Regions from separate parts of the Brevibacillus sp. 1238 genome, predicted to be linked through region 2. Evidence: predicted binding sites of a transcription regulator. Region 2 holds the regulator's gene; each other region holds the start of a gene.
The links. The regulator CtsR, encoded in region 2, represses protease genes until heat stress. The targets are predictions, from matches to a motif close to ATGGTCAATAAAGGTCAAACA.

Region 1: the regulator CtsR is predicted to act here: its motif matches at 3,975-3,995, upstream of clpP (ATP-dependent Clp endopeptidase proteolytic subunit ClpP).
Region 3: the regulator CtsR is predicted to act here: its motif matches at 4,000-4,020, upstream of M2298_RS15515 (ATP-dependent Clp protease ATP-binding subunit).

The regions. Positions count from the first base shown of each region.
Region 1 covers NZ_JARXWC010000012.1:5,181-12,001, reverse strand. Annotated here, with positions in the region: gene M2298_RS22050 (PAS domain-containing sensor histidine kinase) at 1-965, shown strand, start outside; gene M2298_RS22045 (DUF4023 domain-containing protein) at 1,002-1,139, shown strand; gene M2298_RS22040 (branched-chain amino acid ABC transporter substrate-binding protein) at 1,384-2,601, opposite strand; gene M2298_RS22035 (copper amine oxidase N-terminal domain-containing protein) at 2,996-3,460, opposite strand; gene M2298_RS22030 (hypothetical protein) at 3,682-3,903, shown strand; gene clpP (ATP-dependent Clp endopeptidase proteolytic subunit ClpP) at 4,035-4,637, shown strand; gene M2298_RS22020 (H-type small acid-soluble spore protein) at 4,697-4,876, opposite strand; gene M2298_RS22015 (hypothetical protein) at 4,890-5,084, opposite strand; gene M2298_RS22010 (HPr family phosphocarrier protein) at 5,208-5,465, opposite strand; gene whiA (DNA-binding protein WhiA) at 5,515-6,462, opposite strand; gene M2298_RS22000 (gluconeogenesis factor YvcK family protein) at 6,472-6,821, opposite strand, start outside.
Region 2 covers NZ_JARXWC010000020.1:72-6,892, forward strand. Annotated here, with positions in the region: gene M2298_RS26610 (MGDG synthase family glycosyltransferase) at 253-1,374, shown strand; gene M2298_RS26615 (HAD-IA family hydrolase) at 1,406-2,080, shown strand; gene M2298_RS26620 (CtsR family transcriptional regulator) at 2,345-2,809, shown strand; gene mcsA (protein-arginine kinase activator protein McsA) at 2,843-3,361, shown strand; gene mcsB (protein-arginine kinase McsB) at 3,382-4,452, shown strand; gene M2298_RS26635 (ATP-dependent Clp protease ATP-binding subunit) at 4,526-6,821, shown strand, end outside.
Region 3 covers NZ_JARXWC010000006.1:40,074-46,894, forward strand. Annotated here, with positions in the region: gene M2298_RS15490 (energy-coupling factor transporter transmembrane component T) at 1-631, shown strand, start outside; gene M2298_RS15495 (energy-coupling factor ABC transporter ATP-binding protein) at 628-1,494, shown strand; gene M2298_RS15500 (energy-coupling factor ABC transporter ATP-binding protein) at 1,491-2,288, shown strand; gene rbsK (ribokinase) at 2,314-3,216, shown strand; gene M2298_RS15510 (PadR family transcriptional regulator) at 3,317-3,868, opposite strand; gene M2298_RS15515 (ATP-dependent Clp protease ATP-binding subunit) at 4,122-6,266, shown strand; gene M2298_RS15520 (SH3 domain-containing protein) at 6,360-6,719, opposite strand; gene M2298_RS15525 (YqaA family protein) at 6,767-6,821, opposite strand, start outside.

The DNA.
Region 1 (6,821 bases), on a different contig from region 2:
ACCTCTCTCCCTCATACGAGCGAGTCACGGGAACGATGAGGCATGCCGGCAAGCTGTCCTTCAAAAACATTCACCCGGATGATCTGGAGCGCGTCGACCTGCAATTTCAAGATTTAATGGAAACGCTGGAGCCGCGAACGTGTGAATTTCGCTATCGCACGGTGAGCGGCCACTGGCTCGTGCTGGAGGCAAAAGGAACCCCGATCCTGGCCGACAACGGCGAATGCGACGGCTTCATTATCGTTTCCCGCGATATTACCGAGCGGAGAAACAACGAAATGCTGCTGCGCAATGCCGAGAAACTCTCTGTCATCGGCGAGCTGGCAGCGGGCATCGCTCACGAAATCCGCAATCCGCTCACTTCGCTGCGCGGCTTTATTCAGCTGTTGAAGCCGACGCTGGTTGATCATCAAATGTACGCAGACATCATGCTTTCCGAGCTGGATCGAATCAATTTCATCGTCAGTGAGTTGCTCGTGCTCGCGAAGCCGCACAACGTCAAGATCAAATCTCTCCCGCTGGTCTTCTTGCTGAAAAATGTGCTGACCTTGCTGGCGTCAGAAGCAAACTTGAAGAACATCCGCTTCCACACCGCTTTTGGCTGCGATCCCCTCATCTCCGGGGAAGAAAACCAGCTCAAGCAAGTGTTTATCAACGTCATCAAAAATGCAATCGAGGCCATGAGCGGGCATGGAGATGTCACCCTGACCACTTCGGCAAAAGCCGCTGGCCAAGTGGTCATCACGATTACCGACAATGGCTGCGGCATACCGGAAGAGCTGCTTCCCAAGCTGGGCGAGCCTTTTTTCACGACCAAAGACAATGGAACCGGATTAGGGCTGATGATCAGCCGCAAAATCATCAAAGACCACGACGGCCATCTGGAAGTGAGCAGCAAGCCAGGTGAAGGAACTACGGTAAAAATCACGTTGCCGATTGTCGCCGCTGAAAAAGGGCTATCCTAAAGAAAGGCGTCAAGCCAAACCGCATGGAGGTGCCCGATGGATTTTACCAAGATGAGTACGAGTGAGTTCGTCGCCAAAATTCATGAATCACAAGCCAAAAACCTCAGAAGCCGCAAGCATCAAGGCTACGGCCATCCGGAAAAACGCCTGCCGAGCAAGCAAGGAATCTGGTAAACACAAAAACCCACCCAGGAGCTTATCGCTCGCTTGGGTGGGCTTTTGCTTATTGCGGGTCTTGCTTATTCAGGTTGCGATCTCGCTCGGACTTTTGCTTTTGCGTGCCCTGCGTCTTGCTGCTGTGTCCCTGATTGCCGCCGTTTTTCGTATTGCGATTGTTTGACATGCGAATCCCTCCTCATGTTAGCTGGTCTTCGTGCCAAACGTAGTATGTCCGAAACGGCCTGATCATACTGAGCGATTATTTCGCTTCCCCGATGTATACTTTTTGACCGTTCTCGTATTTGTACACATATACGGACGCGAACTCGTTGTCGCCTTTTTCGTTGAACGTTACGTTAACGAATTTGCCTTTGTAGTCTTTTGTTTTGTGCACAGCTTCCAGCACTTGCTCACGGGTTGGCTTTTTGCCGCCGTTCGCTTTGATCGCCTCTTCCAAACCGCTGAGCATTACACCCATGGAGTCATAGCCAAAGGATGTGAAGATACCCACTTTGTTGCCAGTCGATTTTTCAAAGTCTTCGATCCATTTCTTGCCTTCAGGTGTAGCCCCTACATCGCCGACAGTAGAAGTGAACACTACGTTGTTCGCGTTATCGGCACCAGCGATTTTCACCAGGTCAGCAGAGTCGTAGCCGTCTCCACCCATGAAGATGCCTTTGTAGCCTTTTTCGCGCGCTTGCTTCACGATAATGCCCGCATCGGAGTAGTAACCGCCGAAGTAGATCATTTCCGGATTTTTGGATACGATCTGGTTGATGACGGCACTGTAATCTTTCTCTCCAGCTGTTACCCCTTCAAAGCCGACAATTTCCACGCCGTCTTTTTCAAATTGCTTTTTCACTTCTTCAGCAAGCCCTTGACCGTAAGCAGCCTTGTCGTGCATGACGAACGCTGTTTTTACGCCCAGTTGGTTTTTCGCATAGATCGCTGCCTTGGAGCCTTGCTGGTCGTCACGCGCACAGATGCGGTGTACGATCTTTTTGCCTTGCTCCGTCAGGTCAGAGCCTGTCGCAGATGGCGATACCATGACGAGCTTCTCTTGATCGTATTGAGCAGCAGCAGTGATGGAGGCACCCGTTGTTGCGTGGCCTACAACCCCTACTACATCAGGATTGGAAATCAACATTTGTGCGACCGCTACCCCTTGTTTCGGGTCAGCCTGGTCGTCTTGTGCGGAAAGCTGTACTTCAAAGCCGAGTGCTTTGAACGCCTCTTGTTTTTCTTTCAGGGCATATTCAGCACCTGCTTTGGCCGTGCTTCCGTAATCGGAATATTGACCGGACATCGGACCGACTACAGCGATGACCAGTTTTTCCCCAGCCCCTCCGCCTCCGGTGCTTCCGCCGCCGTTTGCATTCGATTGTGGTGCGCTGGACTGGCCGCCCCCGCAGCCTGCAAGCAATGTCCCCAGTGCTACGGTAGCAGCCAGGATCGACAGTGATTTTTGTTTCTTCATAGCGAAACATCCCCCTCTTTATTTACGTGCAAACTATGAATCACTCTTTTATTGTAGGATATTTTAGAAAATTTGCAATAGAAATGATAATATTTTGGTTGTTTTATTGTGGAAGTTTATATTCCTGCATGATATATTTTCTGAAAATTAAATAAAATAGCCACACCCGTGAAAGGTGCGGCTTCTTTTTTGGTAAATATTTGTTACTCTTTGTATTTTTGGGAATACGCTTTGCACATAACGTATATAGCCACTACCACAAAGCCAACCAGCAACGCTACACTGGCAAACGTGGTTCCTTGCATTTTTGTAAGTCCCCTCTCGATTGCGCCTGCTTTTTCTCTATTATACGAGAAGCCACAGGGCAATCACAACGGAGGAATCATCCAAAGCGTTACTTGTTGATCTCGGTAGTCAGTTTGTATGTCCATGTTTTTGCATCGTAGGACACTTTTGCACCAAGCTCTTCCGCGATGAACACCAGCGGTACCAATACGCCACCAGTCACGGGACGCGGCGGGTTTGCTACACGGGTTTCTTTTCCGTTTTTGTATGCAAACGTGTTGTTTTCATACATGCGCAGGCCGTACTTGTTGTCTTTGGAAACCAGCAGCGATTTGGTTGTGGAATCCCAAGCAGCTGCACCGCCCAGTGCGACTGCCAAAGTGCTTGCATTGACATAAGCTACCCCGTTCTCAGTCACGATGTCCTGAGGAAATGGCAGCTCTTTGCCGTTAAGTTGAACCGTGATTTTGATTTGTTGTTTGGCAGGTGCCGTTTGAGCAAAAGCCGCTGTTGCAGCTACGCTTCCGGTCAGCAAAGCAGCTGTCAGCATCAATGTGGAAAACTTGCGAAGCATAATAAACACCCCTTGATTGTTATGAAATGAATTCCAATTTTGTGTTTTTCGACACAAATCTTCATATTCCTCCTTTTTTGTTCCATACTTTTCCTATGTAAAGGATTAGCCAATTATGCCAAAACTATGGGAATCAACGCATGCTATCCCGCGAACAAATGTTTTTGTGCACAACCTGTGGATAAAACTGTGGATAATTATAAAGATGGGAGGGTGCCTTCATGGCAGGCGAGCGATTTTTTCTGATATACCAGGAAGCCAGTGACGAAGAATGCCTGTTGACGATCCAGCCGTACAAAAATCAGCAGGAGCTGGCAGAAGCCATCAATCACTTATCGGCCTTGCAAATAGACGAGTATACGATCATCAAAGGGAAAAAAATGAAGGCGACGCTCAAGCTTGCCGTTGATCTGGCGGAAGCGGAGGACACAGAGGAAGAATGAAATCATTCGTTCCGCCATAGGTTTAGAGAGAGACAATTTGGCAACCATGGTAGGGAGGGCGTGCACTTATGTGTTTGACCTTCATTGACCTTTTGTGTATGATAATCTTACAAAGAGAGGAGGAAGACTAGATGCACATGAATTTGATTCCAACCGTCATTGAACAGACAAACCGCGGTGAACGTGCTTACGATATTTATTCGCGCCTGCTCAAAGACCGCATCATCTTTCTGGGAACTCCCATCAACGACACGGTAGCCAACATTGTGGTGGCCCAGCTGTTGTTCCTTCAGGCGGAAGATCCGGAGAAAGACATTCATCTGTACATAAATAGCCCGGGCGGTTCCATCACTGCCGGCATGGCGATTTACGATACGATGCACTTCATCAAACCTGACGTTTCCACCATTTGTATCGGAATGGCTGCTTCCATGGGAGCTTTCCTGTTGGCTGCCGGAACAAAAGGCAAGCGCTATGCCCTGCCGAACAGTGAAGTCATGATTCACCAGCCTCTGGGCGGTGCACAAGGTCAAGCAAGCGATATCGAAATCGCGGCAAAACGCATTTTGAAAATGCGCGACCACTTGAACACCATCCTGGCTGAACGGACAGGACAGCCACTGGATCGCATCCAAAAAGATACGGATCGCGACAACTTCCTCTCCGCTGCGGAAGCAGTAGAGTACGGACTGATCGACAAAGTGATTACTTCCGAGCCATCTGCGAAAAAGTAACGACTTTCGTCACAAAAACACTCGTGCCAACGACTGGCCGAGTGTTTTTTGCATCTACTTCACAATTCCTCCAACTGGCTGACATACACAGTCAAGCTGTTGCCCGGATTTCTTTCCTGATGAATACGCGCTGTGGACGTCTTCTCATCGACAGAGTCGATCCATACCGATTCACCCTGGTATTCTACCTTTATTTTCTCAGGAGAATAAAGGATTGCCTGCGCTCTTGTCAGATCCATGGCTTCGTCCCTCTTATCGCTCGTTTTCTAAGGCTTGCTGCGCGGAGCTTGCCCCTGTCATCGTATCCACGCTGGTTTCTTCGATCAGACCGTTCTGATCAGAAACGATTCCGCCGCCAAGCCCTTCATTGATCATCCGGTCGATGTCCATGTCATAAGAATCCCGGCCTTCGTTGCAGCTATCCTGACACGTGTCACGATTGCTCATGAGTCATTCCTCCTTTTTGCGCTCTACATTGTTTAGCAATACCCTCCGTTCACGAAATTGATGCATGGGCATCTGTACAAAAAAAGACACTCCCCTTTCGGGACAGTGTCTTCATCCATCTGTCTACTCTTCCTTGCTTACCAACGTCGAGAGGCTCGATACTGCCTGGGAGGCATCCGGCCCTTCCGCCAAAATGGTAATCTCCGTTCCGGAGCTGATCGCGAGGCTCATGATACCCATGATGCTTTTCGCGTTAACTTTTTTGTTGCCTTTTTCTACGAATACTTCCGATACAAAGCGGTTGGCCTCCTGCACGAAAAAGGCAGCCGGACGAGCCTGCAAACCGGTCTTCAACTGAACCACAACCTGCTGTTGAACCATGAATGGACCTCCTTACTTGTAGACTATTATCCTTTAGTATAGCATGCAATTACATCGAAAGATTTTGTTTTTCTCGTATTTTGTCAGCGATTTCATTAATTTTTCGCAAGCGGTGATTAATTCCCGATTTGCTGACAACTCCACTCGGGACCATTTCCCCCAACTCTTTCAAATTGATATCGGGGTGAGCCACGCGAAGCTCCGCCACTTCCCGCAGACGTCTGGGCAAATTCTCCAGCCCCATTTCCTGATCGATGAGCTGAATGTTTTCCATCTGTCTTGTGGCAGCGTTTACCGTTTTGTTGATGTTGGCAATCTCGCAATTATGCAGCCGGTTTACAGAGTTTCGCATGTCCTTGACGATCCGGACATCTTCGAAGTACAAGAGAGCCTGATGCGCACCGATAAGACTTAAAAACTCGGTAATTCTCTCGCCCTCTTTTATATAGAGGACGTACCCTTTTTTCCGCTCGATGCACTTGGCATTTAGTTTATACCGATTGGCGATCTTGGTCAATGCTTCGCAGAAATCCTGGTAGGAAGTGAATATTTCCAGATGGTAGCTGGACGCTTCCGGGTGATTGACCGATCCGCCCGCCAGAAAAGCTCCACGCAGGTAGGCGGCCCGGCAACACGACTTTTTCACGATTTCAGGAGCGATCCCCGGTACGAACGAGAGACTGCTGTCCATGATCGCCAGGTTTTGCAAGATCTCATTGGCCTGGTTGGGTATACGCACGATGTAGACGTTATTCTTTTTCAGACGCATTTTTTTGCGGACGAGCAGCTCACAGTGCGTCTGAAACAGCTTTTTGATCAAGGTGTAAATCCTTCTGGCAATCGCCGCGTTTTCCGTCGTCACATCCAGCACCAGGCGTCCTGCCCCGAACTGCAAGCTCCCATTCATGCGGATCAAGGCAGACAATTCGGCCTTGTTGCAGCAATCGGCGCCCTCCATCATGGTCAGTTCTTTCTTGGTATGTGCGGCGAATGACATCGAACTTCACTACTCCTTCTCTATCTTCAGCACCTTTCGTCTGCGCTTGACGAGTGAAACGACTTGCTTGCTTACTGCATGCGCATCATGACGCAGGTAACCGTCCTCGAATGTGACCAGCGGCTTTGCAACAATATGCAAGCCGAGCTGACGCAGCTTTTTCAGATCGCACGGGACGGGAGCAGCTCCTTTTTCCGCGTATTTCTCCAATACGTGGTTCGGCAGCTCTGCTGAGTTGACAATGATCGTATCTAAAAATGATTCGTTAACATGTTCGTACATAACCTGCACATGCTTGGAGGCGGAAAAACCGTCCGTCTCTCCTGGCTGTGTCATTACATTGCAAATGTAAATCTTTG
Region 2 (6,821 bases):
TAGCAATCATGCGTATTCAGTTTTCAGGGAATGAAACGAACCTCTTTGCCCAACAATGGGTAAGGAGGTTTTTGTATTTAAGGATACGACAGCTTTAGTGCCTATTGGTAACGAGTGAATTTTTTGTCGACAAGTTAGGTCGATCGACCGACAAGTTCCCTCTTGCAGACCGGTCTGGGGGTAGACTAACATGAGAAGGTACCTGATCCAGGCGTTGGAGTAGGCGAGGCAAGGTTATGAAGGAGAATAGGCATGAAAAAAATTCTAATCTTTTCCGCTTCCATCGGTAACGGTCACAATCAGGCAGCGAGAGCAATGCAGGAAAGCCTGGCTGAGAATGGTTGTACATCTATGATCATCGATACGCTGGAATATATCAGTCCCACATTTCACAAGATCTTGCTGGAAAGTTACATGAACTTGTTGAGACTTTCACCCAAAATGTGGGGGAGAATTTACCATAATACCGAAAAAAGCCGCTTTTTTGATATGAACGTCCTGATGAATAAGTTATTGGCAAACAAGTTGAAGAAACTGATTAACAGTGTTCAGCCGGACGCGTTTATTGCGACGCACCCTTTTGCCAGCTGTATGCTGTCCGTACTGAAGGGCAGAAATGACTGGACCGAGCCGATCTATACAATCATTACGGACTATACGATCCACCCGTCATGGATTAATCATCATATCAATTACTACTTCATTGGGCATGAACAGCTGTACTATCTGGTTGATATTTACCGACAAGATCACCAGAAGTTCATTCCCATGGGGATTCCTATTATGCATAAATTCCGCACTCCACTCGACGCCAATGAGATCAGGCAAAAGCTTGGACTTGTACCGGAGCAAAAATGCATTATTCTCTCTGGTGGAGGTCTTGGCCTTGGTTCGATGGAAAAGGTCCTCGATGGGCTGGAAGCGATCAACCTTCCGCTGAAAACGTTTGTGTTGACCGGAACCAACGAGAAGCTGTACAAAAAAGTGACGAACAGAAGCTATCGTCACGAGGTAGTCCCGCTTAAATTTATCAACAATTTTCACGAGTATCTGGAGGTTGCCGATTTAATCGTGACCAAATCTGGCGGACTGACCTCAGCCGAGGTCATGAGCAAACGGGTGCCGATGATTATTTACAACCCGTTGCCTGGACAGGAAGAACGGAACAGCCACTTCCTGTTGAACAACGGCTGTGCTGTACATGCCAATTTGTCGGAGCAGCTCATTTACTTTATCGATGAATTGTTGCACAGTCCATCAAAAGTTGACTATATGCGACGCATGGGACAAAAAATATCAAAGCCGGATGCCGCTCAGCGCATCGCCGAATTTATTTTGGACGACATGAGCATGGTGCAGGCTGAAACAGACTAATGTTCTCGGAAGCACTGACAGGGGGTTGCCTATGAGTATACCGTTTGCTATTTTCTTCGACATGGATGGCACATTGCTGCAAACGGAAAAGTTGTCGACGCCCGCCTTTGTGCGGACGTTTGAACGATTGAGAGAAACAGGCTTGTGGCAAGGCGAGACGCCGAGCGAGGAAGACCTGGTCAATGTACTGGGAATGACCATCGAGCAAGTTTGGCAAAAGCTGTTGCCAGGAGCAAGTGAAGAAGCAGTCCACGCCGCAGATACTTTTTTGCTGGAAAATGAAATTGCCTTGCTGAAGGAAAAAGTGACCGATTTATACCCAGGAGTGAGGTCAACTCTGGAACAGCTTCACGCCCAGGGGATTCCTCTGTTTGTCGCGAGCAACGGACAAGAGGAGTACATCGAGGCCATATGCCAGGAGTATGGGCTAAAGCCGCTGCTGACGGATTTGTACTCCGCAGGAAGGTTCCGTACGCGCTCGAAAAATGATCTGGTGGCAAAGCTCCTCTCTGACTATGATATCGCGCACGCGTACATGGTGGGGGATCGTCACTCGGATATCGAGGCCGGGACAGCAAACGGCTTGTTTACAGTCGGTTGCGACTTTGGTTTTGCCAAACCGGGAGAGCTGGATGGAGCCGATATGATCATTACAGATTTCCCGCAATTGCTGGATCATTTGCCAGCGATCGACACCAAATCATAGAGCCTGACATAAACCATTCCTTTAGGGGAGTGGTTTTTTTCATACTTAGCCACCCGACATTTTTCGTAAAAAGAGTGCAACGCTTGTCGCTTATGCCCGACAAAAGGCTTGCCACCTGACTGTTTTGCATGGTTTCAAGCGACCGGATTTTGCCCACACTAGAAAGTGTATGGATCACTTGCAAGGGCGCCATAAACCCATTATAATTAAAGTCAAAGATAGTCAAAGTCAGTAGATGACACATATGGAATAGGAGGCGATGACTTGCGTAACATCTCGGACATCATTGAACAGCACTTGAAAGGCATTTTGACACAAAGTCCTAATGGCTCGGTCGAGATCCAGCGTAGTGAGCTTGCCGACTTATTTCAATGTGTACCGTCGCAAATCAATTACGTCATCAACACGCGATTTACTGTACAAAAAGGGTACATTGTAGAAAGCAAGCGTGGAGGCGGGGGTTACATCCGCATTCGCAAGGTACAGATTGTGAGCAAGGCGCGATTGCAGGAATTGCTGACCGAGGAACTGATTGGAGAAAGCATTTCGCAGAGTGTGGGGAACGCGATTGTGGAAAGGCTGTTCGAAGAAGGACTGGTCAATGTCAGGGAAGCGACCTTGATGAAAATCGCAACCTCACGAAATGTTTTGACTCTGGATGCTGAATTGCGAGATCGTTTGCGGGCAAATATTTTAAAGCAGATGATTGCGGCTATCTTGTTGAAGTAAACGAAGCATGTATGTGTTAGGGGGTAGGATGTAATGAACTGTGAGGAATGCGGAAAACGACCGGCGACACTGCACTTGACGAAAATCGTCAACGGCGAGAAAACCGAATACCATATTTGTGAGCAATGCGCTTCCGAAAAAGGGGACGTCTTTACCGGATTTCACAATTTCAGCATCAACAATCTCCTTTCAGGACTGTTAAAATTTGACCCCATGCAAAAAAACGGACGCGAGCCTGCCACCAGTAAGCCGCTCCGTTGCGAAACTTGCGGACTCACGTATGCCCAGTTCAGCAAAAGCGGCCGCTTCGGTTGCAGTGATTGCTACACCTTCCTGGGCGATCGACTCGATCCGTTGTTCCGCCGTATCCATGGCAATACGCAGCATAGCGGCAAAGTTCCGGAGCGCACAGGCGGACAGTTGAAAATCCGCAAAGAGCTGGAACAACTAAAGCGTGCGTTGCAAAACCATGTCGCCAGTGAAGAGTTTGAAAAAGCGGCAGAGATGCGTGACCGGATACGTGCGCTGGAACAAAAAATCGCTCAATCGTAACAAGGGGAGGTAAGCTGGTCATGTCACAACAGCAGTTTATGCAAAACCCGTGGAGCAATTGGATGAAAGGAGAAGGTCCTGATTCCGATATCGTCATCAGCACACGGCTGCGCATCGCCCGAAACCTGCGCCAGCACCCTTTTCCGTTACTGGCGACAGACTCGCAAGGGGAAGAAGTCGTCAGAAAGGTGACGGAAGTGAGCGAATCGGAGGCCATGCGCAAGCTCCAGCAGCTTCAAGTCCTCAACATGGACCAGATCAACCCGTTGGAAAAGCGGGTGCTGGTGGAGAAGCATCTGATTAGCCCTCATTTGGCGGAGGAATCGCGAAAAGGTGCTGTGCTGTTGAGTCCTGACGAGTCGGTCAGCATCATGGTAAACGAAGAGGATCATATTCGAATCCAGGTGCTGCTGCCGGGGTTTCGCCTGAACGAAGCATGGGAAATAGGAACAAAAATAGATGATGTTTTCGAGAAAAATTTAAACTTCGCGTTCGATGAGACGAGAGGCTACCTTACAAGCTGTCCGACCAACGTCGGCACAGGCATCCGGGCTTCCGTCATGCTGCATCTGCCAGCACTGGTGATGACGCAGCAAATCAGCAGAATTTTGCAGGCCATCAATCAGGTTGGCCTCGTCGTTAGAGGAATTTACGGGGAAGGCAGCGAAGCACTAGGAAACCTGTTTCAGCTGTCCAACCAAGTCACGCTCGGGATGTCGGAAAGCGATATTCTCTCCAACCTGTATGGCGTAGCCAGACAAATTATCGAGCAAGAACGCGTTGCCCGTACTTATTTGCTGGAGCATACACGCATATCTTTGGAAGACCGCATCTTCCGTTCCTACGGCATCTTGATGTATGCACGCACTGTGGAGTCCAAGGAAGCAGCTCAACGCCTCTCCGATGTGCGCCTTGGCATTGACCTGGGCATTATCTCGGGAGTATCGTCACTGGTGATGAACGAGCTGTTGGTAACAACCCAGCCTGGCTTCTTGCAGCAGCATGCAGGGCAAAAGTTGACGCCAGACCAGCGGGACGAGAGAAGGGCTCGGCTGATTCGAGAGAGGCTCAGTACGACGGGCTCAGCTTGATTGTTTCTCAGACATAAGGCATCACAGCAGTTAACCTATAGAGAAAAAACATGGTTACACGGAGGTGTACGATATGATGTTTGGACGTTTTACAGAACGAGCACAAAAGGTACTGGCGCTTGCCCTGGAAGAGGCGGTGCGTCTCGGCCACAAGGATATTGGGACTGAGCATGTACTGCTGGGACTGATTCGGGAAGGCGAGGGTATTGCTGCCAAGGCATTGCAATCGCTCGGGCTTGGTCTCGATAAAATCCAGAGCGAAGTGGAGTCGTTGATCGGACGGGGAACAGAGCAGTCCGGTAGTAATTACACCCCAAACTATACACCTCGTGCGAAAAAAGTAATTGAACTGTCCATGGATGAAGCGCGCAAGCTCGGCCATACTTACGTAGGAACAGAGCACATTTTGCTCGGTCTGATCCGCGAAGGCGAAGGCATCGCTGCGAGAATCATGAACAACTTGGGAGTCAGTCTGAACAAGGCGCGCCAGCAGGTGCTGCAATTGCTGGGAAGCTCCGAAATGATGGCGTCGCATCAGCCTTCCGGCGGCAATCCGGCAGCGAATACGCCTACTCTGGACGGTCTGGCACGGGACTTGACTGCGATTGCACGCGATGGCGGGCTTGATCCTGTCATTGGCCGGCAAAAAGAAATCGAGCGTGTGATTCAGGTACTTAGCAGACGCACCAAGAACAACCCTGTCTTGATCGGGGAGCCTGGTGTGGGGAAAACGGCGATTGCAGAAGGTCTGGCTCAAAAAATCGTGAACAACGAGATTCCCGAAACTCTCCGCGACAAGCGCGTCATGACGCTGGATATGGGAACAGTAGTGGCGGGAACCAAATATCGCGGTGAGTTTGAAGACCGCCTGAAAAAAATCATGGACGAAATTCGCCAGGCAGGAAACATCATCCTGTTTATCGATGAGCTGCACACGCTGATCGGGGCTGGCGGAGCGGAAGGCGCAATCGACGCTTCCAATATTCTCAAGCCGGCACTGGCTCGCGGTGAACTTCAGTGCGTAGGGGCAACCACCCTGGACGAATACCGCAAGTACATCGAAAAAGACGCCGCGCTGGAGCGTCGCTTCCAACCGATTCAGGTGGATGAGCCGACTGCCGAGGACGCGATTCGCATCTTGCACGGCTTGCGCGACCGTTACGAAGCCCACCACCGTGTGAAAATTACCGACGAAGCTATCGAGCAGGCAGTGAAGCTGTCTGACCGTTATATTACCGATCGTTTCCTCCCTGACAAAGCCATCGACCTCGTCGATGAGGCGGCTTCCAAAGTGCGCTTGCAATCGTTCACCGTCCCGCCTAACCTCAAGGAGCTGGAAGGGCGTCTGGAAGAAGTGCGCAAGGAAAAAGACGCTGCCGTGCAATCGCAGGAGTTTGAAGAGGCTGCTGCACTCCGTGATCAGGAGCAGAAGCTGCGCGAGGAACTCGACAAAACGAAAAAAGACTGGAAAGAGCGTCAAGGCCAGTTGAACATGGAAGTAACTCCTGAGGACATCGCCACTGTGGTAGCCAGCTGGACTGGTATTCCGGTGCTGAAGCTGAAGGAAGAAGAAACAGAGCGCCTGTTGAAAATGGAAGATATTTTGCACGACCGTGTTATCGGCCAGGACGAAGCGGTCAAATCGATTTCCCGAGCGATCCGCCGTGCCCGCGCTGGCTTGAAGGACCCGAAACGTCCAATCGGTTCGTTTATTTTCCTCGGCCCTACAGGTGTAGGGAAAACCGAACTCGCTCGCGCTGTAGCTGAGACACTGTTTGGAGATGAAGACGCCATGATCCGCGTCGACATGTCCGAGTACATGGAAAAACACTCTACAGCACGTCTCGTAGGGGCTCCTCCAGGGTATGTAGGCTTTGACGAGGGCGGTCAGCTGACGGAAAAAGTGCGCCGCAAGCCTTACTCGGTCATCCTGCTGGATGAGATCGAAAAAGCGCACCCGGATGTATTCAACATTTTGCTCCAGGTGCTGGACGACGGCCGATTGACTGATTCCAAAGGACGCACAGTAGACTTCCGCAACACCGTCGTGATCATGACCTCCAACGTAGGTGCAAGCATGATCAAGAAAAATACGACACTCGGTTTCACTACCAACGACACCGAGAAGAAATATCAGGATATGAAGGACAAAGTCATGGATGAGCTGAAAAAGAGCTTCCGCCCTGAATTTCTGAACCGTATTGATGAAGTGATCGTGTTCCACTCTCTGGAGCAGGAGCACATCGAGCAAATCGTGTCCTTGATGACCGACGAGCTGCGCAAGCGTTTGAAAGAGCAGAGCATCGACTTCCAACTGACCGAGGAAGCCAAAAAGCTGCTGGCAAAAGAGGGCTTCGACCCGGCATACG
Region 3 (6,821 bases), on a different contig from region 2:
GCCAGTGTGCCTGATCATCGCCATTGCGGCGGGGCAGGGCAAGGAATTTATCACACTCGTTCGCAACGGGCTGTTGATTCTGCTCGTGTTTATCTTCCTGATGCAAGCCTTTTTCTATCCGGGCGCGCAAATTTTGTGGCAAGCAGGCATTTTGAAAATCACCCAGGAAGGCATTTTGTACGGCTTGAATATGACTTCGCGGATTTTGGCGATCGGTTCGGCGTTCATCCTGTTTTTCCGCATTACTTCTGTCAAAGACTTCGTGTATTCGCTTGAAAAGCTGGGGCTGCCTCCAAAAGGGGCTTATGTCGTACTGGCGACACTGCAAATCATTCCGGAAATGAAAAAGCAGACGAGTGTCATTATGGATGCGCAAAAAACGAGAGGTGTGGAAACGGAAGGGACGATGATGGTGCGGGCAAAAGCGTTTCTCCCGACAATCAGTCCGCTGATCCTCTCTTCGCTGGCAAGCACGGAGGAAAGAGCGATTACATTGGAATCGCGCGCTTTTTCTGCGCCAGTCAAGAAAACACACCTGTACGAAATATATAAAACCAAGCATGACACGGTCGTGCGGATCGGAATGCTCGTTGCCTTGCTGATTCTGATTGCGGGGAGGATTTTGTTATGAACAGCGTAATCAAAATATCCAACATGAGCTACAAATACCCGACGGGCAAGGTCGACGTCCTGAAAAACATCAACATCGAGATCGAAAAAGGACTGCTGTACGCTGTGGTTGGCCCCAACGGCGGAGGGAAAACCACGTTTTGCAACGTCCTGCGCGGGTTCATTCCGCATTTTTATCGGGGGGACTTGCGCGGCGAAGTGCTCGTCAACGGGAAAAACATCGTCGAGAGCACATTGGGCGAGTTGTCGTTGTCTGTCGGCTTTGTCTTCCAAAATCCGTTCATTCAAATCAGTGGCGTCAAAGAAACGGTGTTCGAGGAAGTCGCCTACGGACTGGAAAACCTCGGGGTGCATCCTGACGAGATTCGAACGCGAGTAGAAGCGATTTTGAAGCTGGTCAAGATCGAGCATCTGCGTGACAAAAATCCGTTTGAACTGTCCGGCGGTCAGCGCCAGCGCGTCGCTTTGGCCTCGATCATCGTGATGGAGCCGGACATTTTGGTCATCGACGAACCGACCTCGCAGCTAGACCCGCAAGGTACGGAAGAAGTTTTCGAGATCATCCAGATCATGAAGGAAAAAGGCAAGACGATCATTCTGGTCGAGCACAAAATCGAACTGATTGCCGAATTTGCGGATCGCGTCATTTTGCTGCACGATGGCGAAATCGTCATGGAGGGCACAACGCAAGACGTCCTCTCCGATGAAAAGGCGCTCTCCTACGATGTCATGCTTCCGCAGTACGCCATGCTGGGACTGGAGCTGAAAAAACGCGGAGTGCCGCTGCGCAAAATCCCGATTACCGAAGAGCAGGCCGTCGAAGAAATGAACTGGTGGATGGCAGAAAGGGGAGTTCGCATATGAGCTTCATTTCCTTGAAAAATATCACTTTCGCTTATCCGAACGGACATACAGCGGTAGAAAACGTCTCCATGGAGATTGGCAAAGGCGAGACGGTCGCCATCGTCGGCCAAAATGGCGCGGGTAAAACGACGGCGGTAAAGCTGATGAATGGCTTGTTGAAGCCGACCAAAGGCGATGTTATTATTGATGATTGGAATACAAAAGAGCATACGACCGCGCAAATTTCGCGCAAGGTAGGCTACGTGTTCCAAAATCCGGATGACCAGATCTTCCATAGCGATGTCTACAGCGAAGTCGAGTTCGGGCCAAAAAACCTCGGCTTGTCTGTAGAGCAAACGAAGGAAAATGTCATGAAAGCGGCGAAGCTGGCTGGGATCGAGCCGTACTTGCAGGAAAACCCGTACAATTTGCCGTATTCCATGCGCAAGTTCGTGACCATGGCGGCAGTAGTGGCGATGGATTGCGATGTGATCATTCTCGATGAGCCGACCGCAGGCCAAGACATACAAGGGATGCAACGCATCTCTTCCCTGATCGCCGCCTTGAAAAGCGAAGGCAAAACCGTCATTACGATCACGCATGACATGGAGTTTGTCGTGCAAAATTTTGAGCGTGTCATCGTCATGGCCCACAAAAATGTAGTAGCGGATACGAACAAGCGGGACATTTTCTGGAATCACGCGATTTTGGAAGAAAGCATGCTGAAGCAGCCGCACATTAGCAGATTGAGCCATACGCTCGGCTTGCCAAAGCAAATTTTGACGATCGAAGAATTTGTAGAGACCATGCTGTAAAAAGCGGCTGGGGAGGTAGCACGTTGTGAAAATCGCAGTAGTAGGAAGCATCAATATGGATCTCGTCTCCCACGTCCACCATCTGCCCAAGGCAGGAGAAACGATTGCAAGCCATGACTTTATGCTGATTCCAGGCGGAAAAGGGGCGAATCAGGCAGTTGCTGCCGCACGTCTGGGCGCGCACGTATCCATGATCGGAATGGTGGGCGAGGATGAAAATGGCACCATCATGCTTGCGGGCATGACAGAGGCGCAGGTTCATGTCGAAGGAATCAAGCGCGCGGGTACGACTGGCATGGCCTTCATCAATGTCAGCGATGACGGGGAAAACAACATTGTGCTGGTTCCCGGAGCCAATGCACAAGTGAGCATAGAGCACATCGATGAGAACCTGTCGATTATCGAGCAGAGCGACGTCGTGCTGTTGCAGCTGGAAATCCCGCTCCACGTCGTGGAATACGTCGTGAAAAAGGCAGCTGCGCTCGGCAAGCTGGTCATTTTGAATCCGGCTCCGGCAAAGGCACTCTCGCAGGAACTGTTACAGCATGTGCACACCTTGACGCCGAATGAAACGGAGCTGGCCATTTTGAGCGGTCTGCCCGTCACGACGCCGGAAGAAGCCGGGGAAGCGGCGAGAAAGCTTTTGGCAAGCGGTCCGAGACGGATCATTGTCACCCTGGGCGAAAAAGGCGCGCTTTTGGTCACGGAGGAGAAAACCGTGCATGTGCCTGCTTGTCGGGTCGAGCCAGTGGATACGACAGCGGCAGGCGATTCGTTTACCGCAGCTTTTGCCGTGGGCATGGCAAAAGGGATGTCGGATGTGGAAGCAGCCGGATTTGCCAGCAAAGTGGCTGCGATCGTCGTGACCAGACGCGGGGCGCAGCCATCGCTGCCCACGCTGGCAGAAGTAGAGGCGCACTCCTTTTAGCGAGCGTCTGTACCTTTCTATCATGTCATGGACGAAAACGAAAGAAAAAGCAAACGTGTTTTGGAGCGCAATGTTCCAAAGACGCGTTTGCTTTTTGTTTTTAGGAACGCTTCTGCAACAGCTCCAACACCCACTCGCACCAGGCGATATCTTCTTTCATGCGCCGTGATCCCCATGAAAGCAGCAAATAATCCCCAAATTCGGGATGGTTCGGATGGTCGGGCGGATACGAATGTTCGGCAGAATCACTCTCGTACTCCTTTAAGTAGTGCTCGTACATGTCCAAATGCTCGCGACATTGCTGGATGCGCTCGACAAACATCGTAGAGGCCGCTTTTTCGTCCGCCAATCCGAGGCAGTACGTTTTCAGCACCAGCTCGTCACGCAAAACAGGCTCTGCTGCCGGCTCGCTAAGCCAGACTTTTAGTGCAATCTGTCCTTTTTCTGTAATGGAATACACTTTTTTATCAGGACGATCCGTCTGGTGGATGCGAGTGAACTCCAGATAGCCCTCCTGTTCCAGCTTCGCCAGCAGCGGGTAAATTTGGCTGTGCTTGGCCTGCCAAAATGGTTGCAGCTGGAGCATCAAATCATAGCCGGAGCTTGGTGTGCGGGCAACCAGCCCGAGGAGTCCATACGCGAGTGTGTTCAAAGTGAAAAGCCCCCTGACTTTAGCGAATATCAACCTCATTATAGGAAGGGTTTTCTGGCGAAGCAAGAGAGAACCTGCGTCCTGTATAGCTTCTCCCAAGCGAAAGCAGAAAATCCAAAGTTACCCTCTTGAAAGTCAAAGAAGGTCAAACTATAATAAAGTCATCGAAGGTCAGAAATAGTCAAACAACCGTTGACCTGTCGAACACACAAATAAGAAAAAATCCAAAAGCATGATTTTGGGGGTATGAAACATGCAATGTGAAATCTGCAAACAACGACAAGCAACTGTGTCCGTCCATATACGCGTGCAAGACAAACAGCAAGCCTACAACCTGTGCCGGGAGTGCAATGCCAAGCTCGGCAGCAAAATGGGAGTAGGAATGGGCTTCAGCCCGTTCTCTTCCTTCTCCGGTCTGGACGACTTCCTGCAAGGCTTCGCACAAGCGCAGGCCCATGCAAAAGGCGGTCAACAGCCGAACATGAAGGGACAGGCGACAACTGCGGACAGAGGCGGCCTTCTGGACGAACTGGGGCGCAATCTGAACGATGCGGCACGCGCAGGGCTGATTGATCCGGTCATCGGACGCGACCAGGAAATCGAGCGTGTGATCGAGATTTTGAACCGCCGCAACAAAAACAACCCGGTGCTCATCGGGGAGCCGGGTGTAGGGAAGACAGCAATTGCCGAAGGTCTGGCCTTGCGCATTACGGAAGGTCAAGTGCCTGCCAAGCTGAAAAACAAGCAAGTGTACGTGCTGGACGTGGCTTCCCTGGTCGCAGGCACGGGGATTCGCGGACAATTCGAGGAAAAGATGAAGCAAGTGATTGCCGAGCTGCAATCGCGCAAAAACGTCATCCTGTTCGTGGATGAAATTCATTTGCTGGTGGGAGCAGGCTCTGCGGAAGGCTCGATGGACGCCGGAAACATTCTCAAGCCTGCCCTGGCGCGCGGCGAGCTGCAACTGGTTGGGGCCACTACCTTAAAAGAGTACCGCGTCATTGAAAAGGATGCCGCGCTGGAGCGCCGCTTACAGCCTGTGATGGTCAAAGAGCCGACAGTGGAGGCCGCTATCGAGATTTTGCAAGGACTGCGTCCGAAATACGAAGCTTTCCACCAGGTCGCTTACTCCGATGACGTGCTCCGCGCCTGCGTCGAGTATTCGCATCGTTACATCCAGGATCGCTTTCTGCCTGACAAGGCGATCGACCTGATGGATGAAGCCGGATCGCGGCTGAATCTCCGCTCTTCTGCGGCAGATACGAGCCAGCTGCATGAGCGCCTGGCGCAAATTAACCAGGAGAAAAAAGCAGCGACCGAGCAAGAAAATTACGAGCAAGCTGCCCGCCTGCGCGATGAGGAAGCGGAAATTCTCGGCAAGCTGGATCAGCTTGATGGGGCCGCTAATCGCACGAAAGTGGAAGTATCAGATATTCAGGAGATGATCGAGCAAAAAACAGGCATCCCTGTCCGCAAGCTGCAAAGCGACGAGCAGGAGCGGATGAGAAATTTGGCTGCTCACCTGGAAGCCAAAGTCATCGGGCAATCGGAAGCTGTCGCACAGGTCGCCAAGGCGATTCGCCGCAGCCGCGCCGGGTTGAAGCCGAAAAATCGGCCAATTGCCTCCTTCCTGTTCGTCGGACCGACTGGCGTAGGGAAGACAGAGCTGTCCAAAGCGCTCGCCGAGGAGCTGTTCGGCACGAGAGAATCGATGATTCGCCTCGACATGAGCGAATACATGGAGAAGCATTCCGTCTCCAAGCTGATCGGTTCGCCTCCAGGCTATGTGGGTCACGAGGAAGCGGGACAGTTGACCGAGCGAGTGCGCCGCAATCCGTACAGCATCATTTTGCTGGATGAGATCGAAAAGGCGCACCCGGACGTCATGCACATGTTCCTGCAAATTTTGGAGGATGGCCGCCTGACAGACAGCCAGGGCCGTACCGTGAGCTTCAAGGAAACAGTCATTATCGCAACGAGCAATGCCGGAGTGGCTGAGCGCAAAAAAGCGTTAGGCTTCGGCGCCGAGGAACAGCAGCCTGGCACTGTGCTTGATTCGCTGGGAGCGTACTTCAAACCGGAATTTTTGAACCGCTTCGACTCGATTATTTCTTTCGCTCATCTGGAAAAACAAGACTTGGTGCAAATCGTGGAGCTGCTGCTCCAGGAAGTCGTGCTGAATCTCGGCGAGCAAGGAATCGAGCTTGAAGTGACAGACGCTGCCAAAGAAATGTTGGCTGAGCTGGGCTACAATCCCGCTTTCGGGGCACGCCCGCTGCGTCGCGTGATCGCCCAGCAGGTCGAAGATGGCATCGCCGATCTGTTGATGGAGGAAGCGGATGTGCGCAAGATCGTGGTGGAAGTTGAGGAAGAAGCGATTCGCGTGAAAAAAGCATAAGGGTTTGTCCCAAAAAGAGTCCCTGACGGCTAGACAGGGACTCTTTCTTTCCTATATAGAGATAGAAGCGAGCGTTTGCGAAAAAAGAGATTGCTATTGGCTTGCAAGCTGAAGATTTCGCATCGGAACCCATCCGTATTCCCGGTTGGTGGACATACACCATCCCCAGCCATTCAGCTCTTGGAGCAACTCAACCGTATCTCCTTCATTTACATCTAGCTCTTTTGCGGAGTAATTTTCCGTAATGATGCCTTCCTTGTCCTTTGCTTGAATAATCTGTTCAGGCACCCAGCCTTCCATGCTATGGTCAAGCGTATAGCAGTACCTCCAGTTCCTCCAACCGTCGGGATCATCGTCGACTCGACCGAGTATGACGGTTTGACCTTGAGTCAATTCAATGGGGGTAGGGTAGTTTATTCGGTGCTGAATCATGACTTTATATGTTTGGCTCATATTGCAGCTCCTTTCTGAATAACGGTTCAAGCCAGGCTACAAGCTGATCATTCCCCTGCTTGCTTGTTGGCAGTTTGCATCAGCTGTTTTTTGGCCCGCATT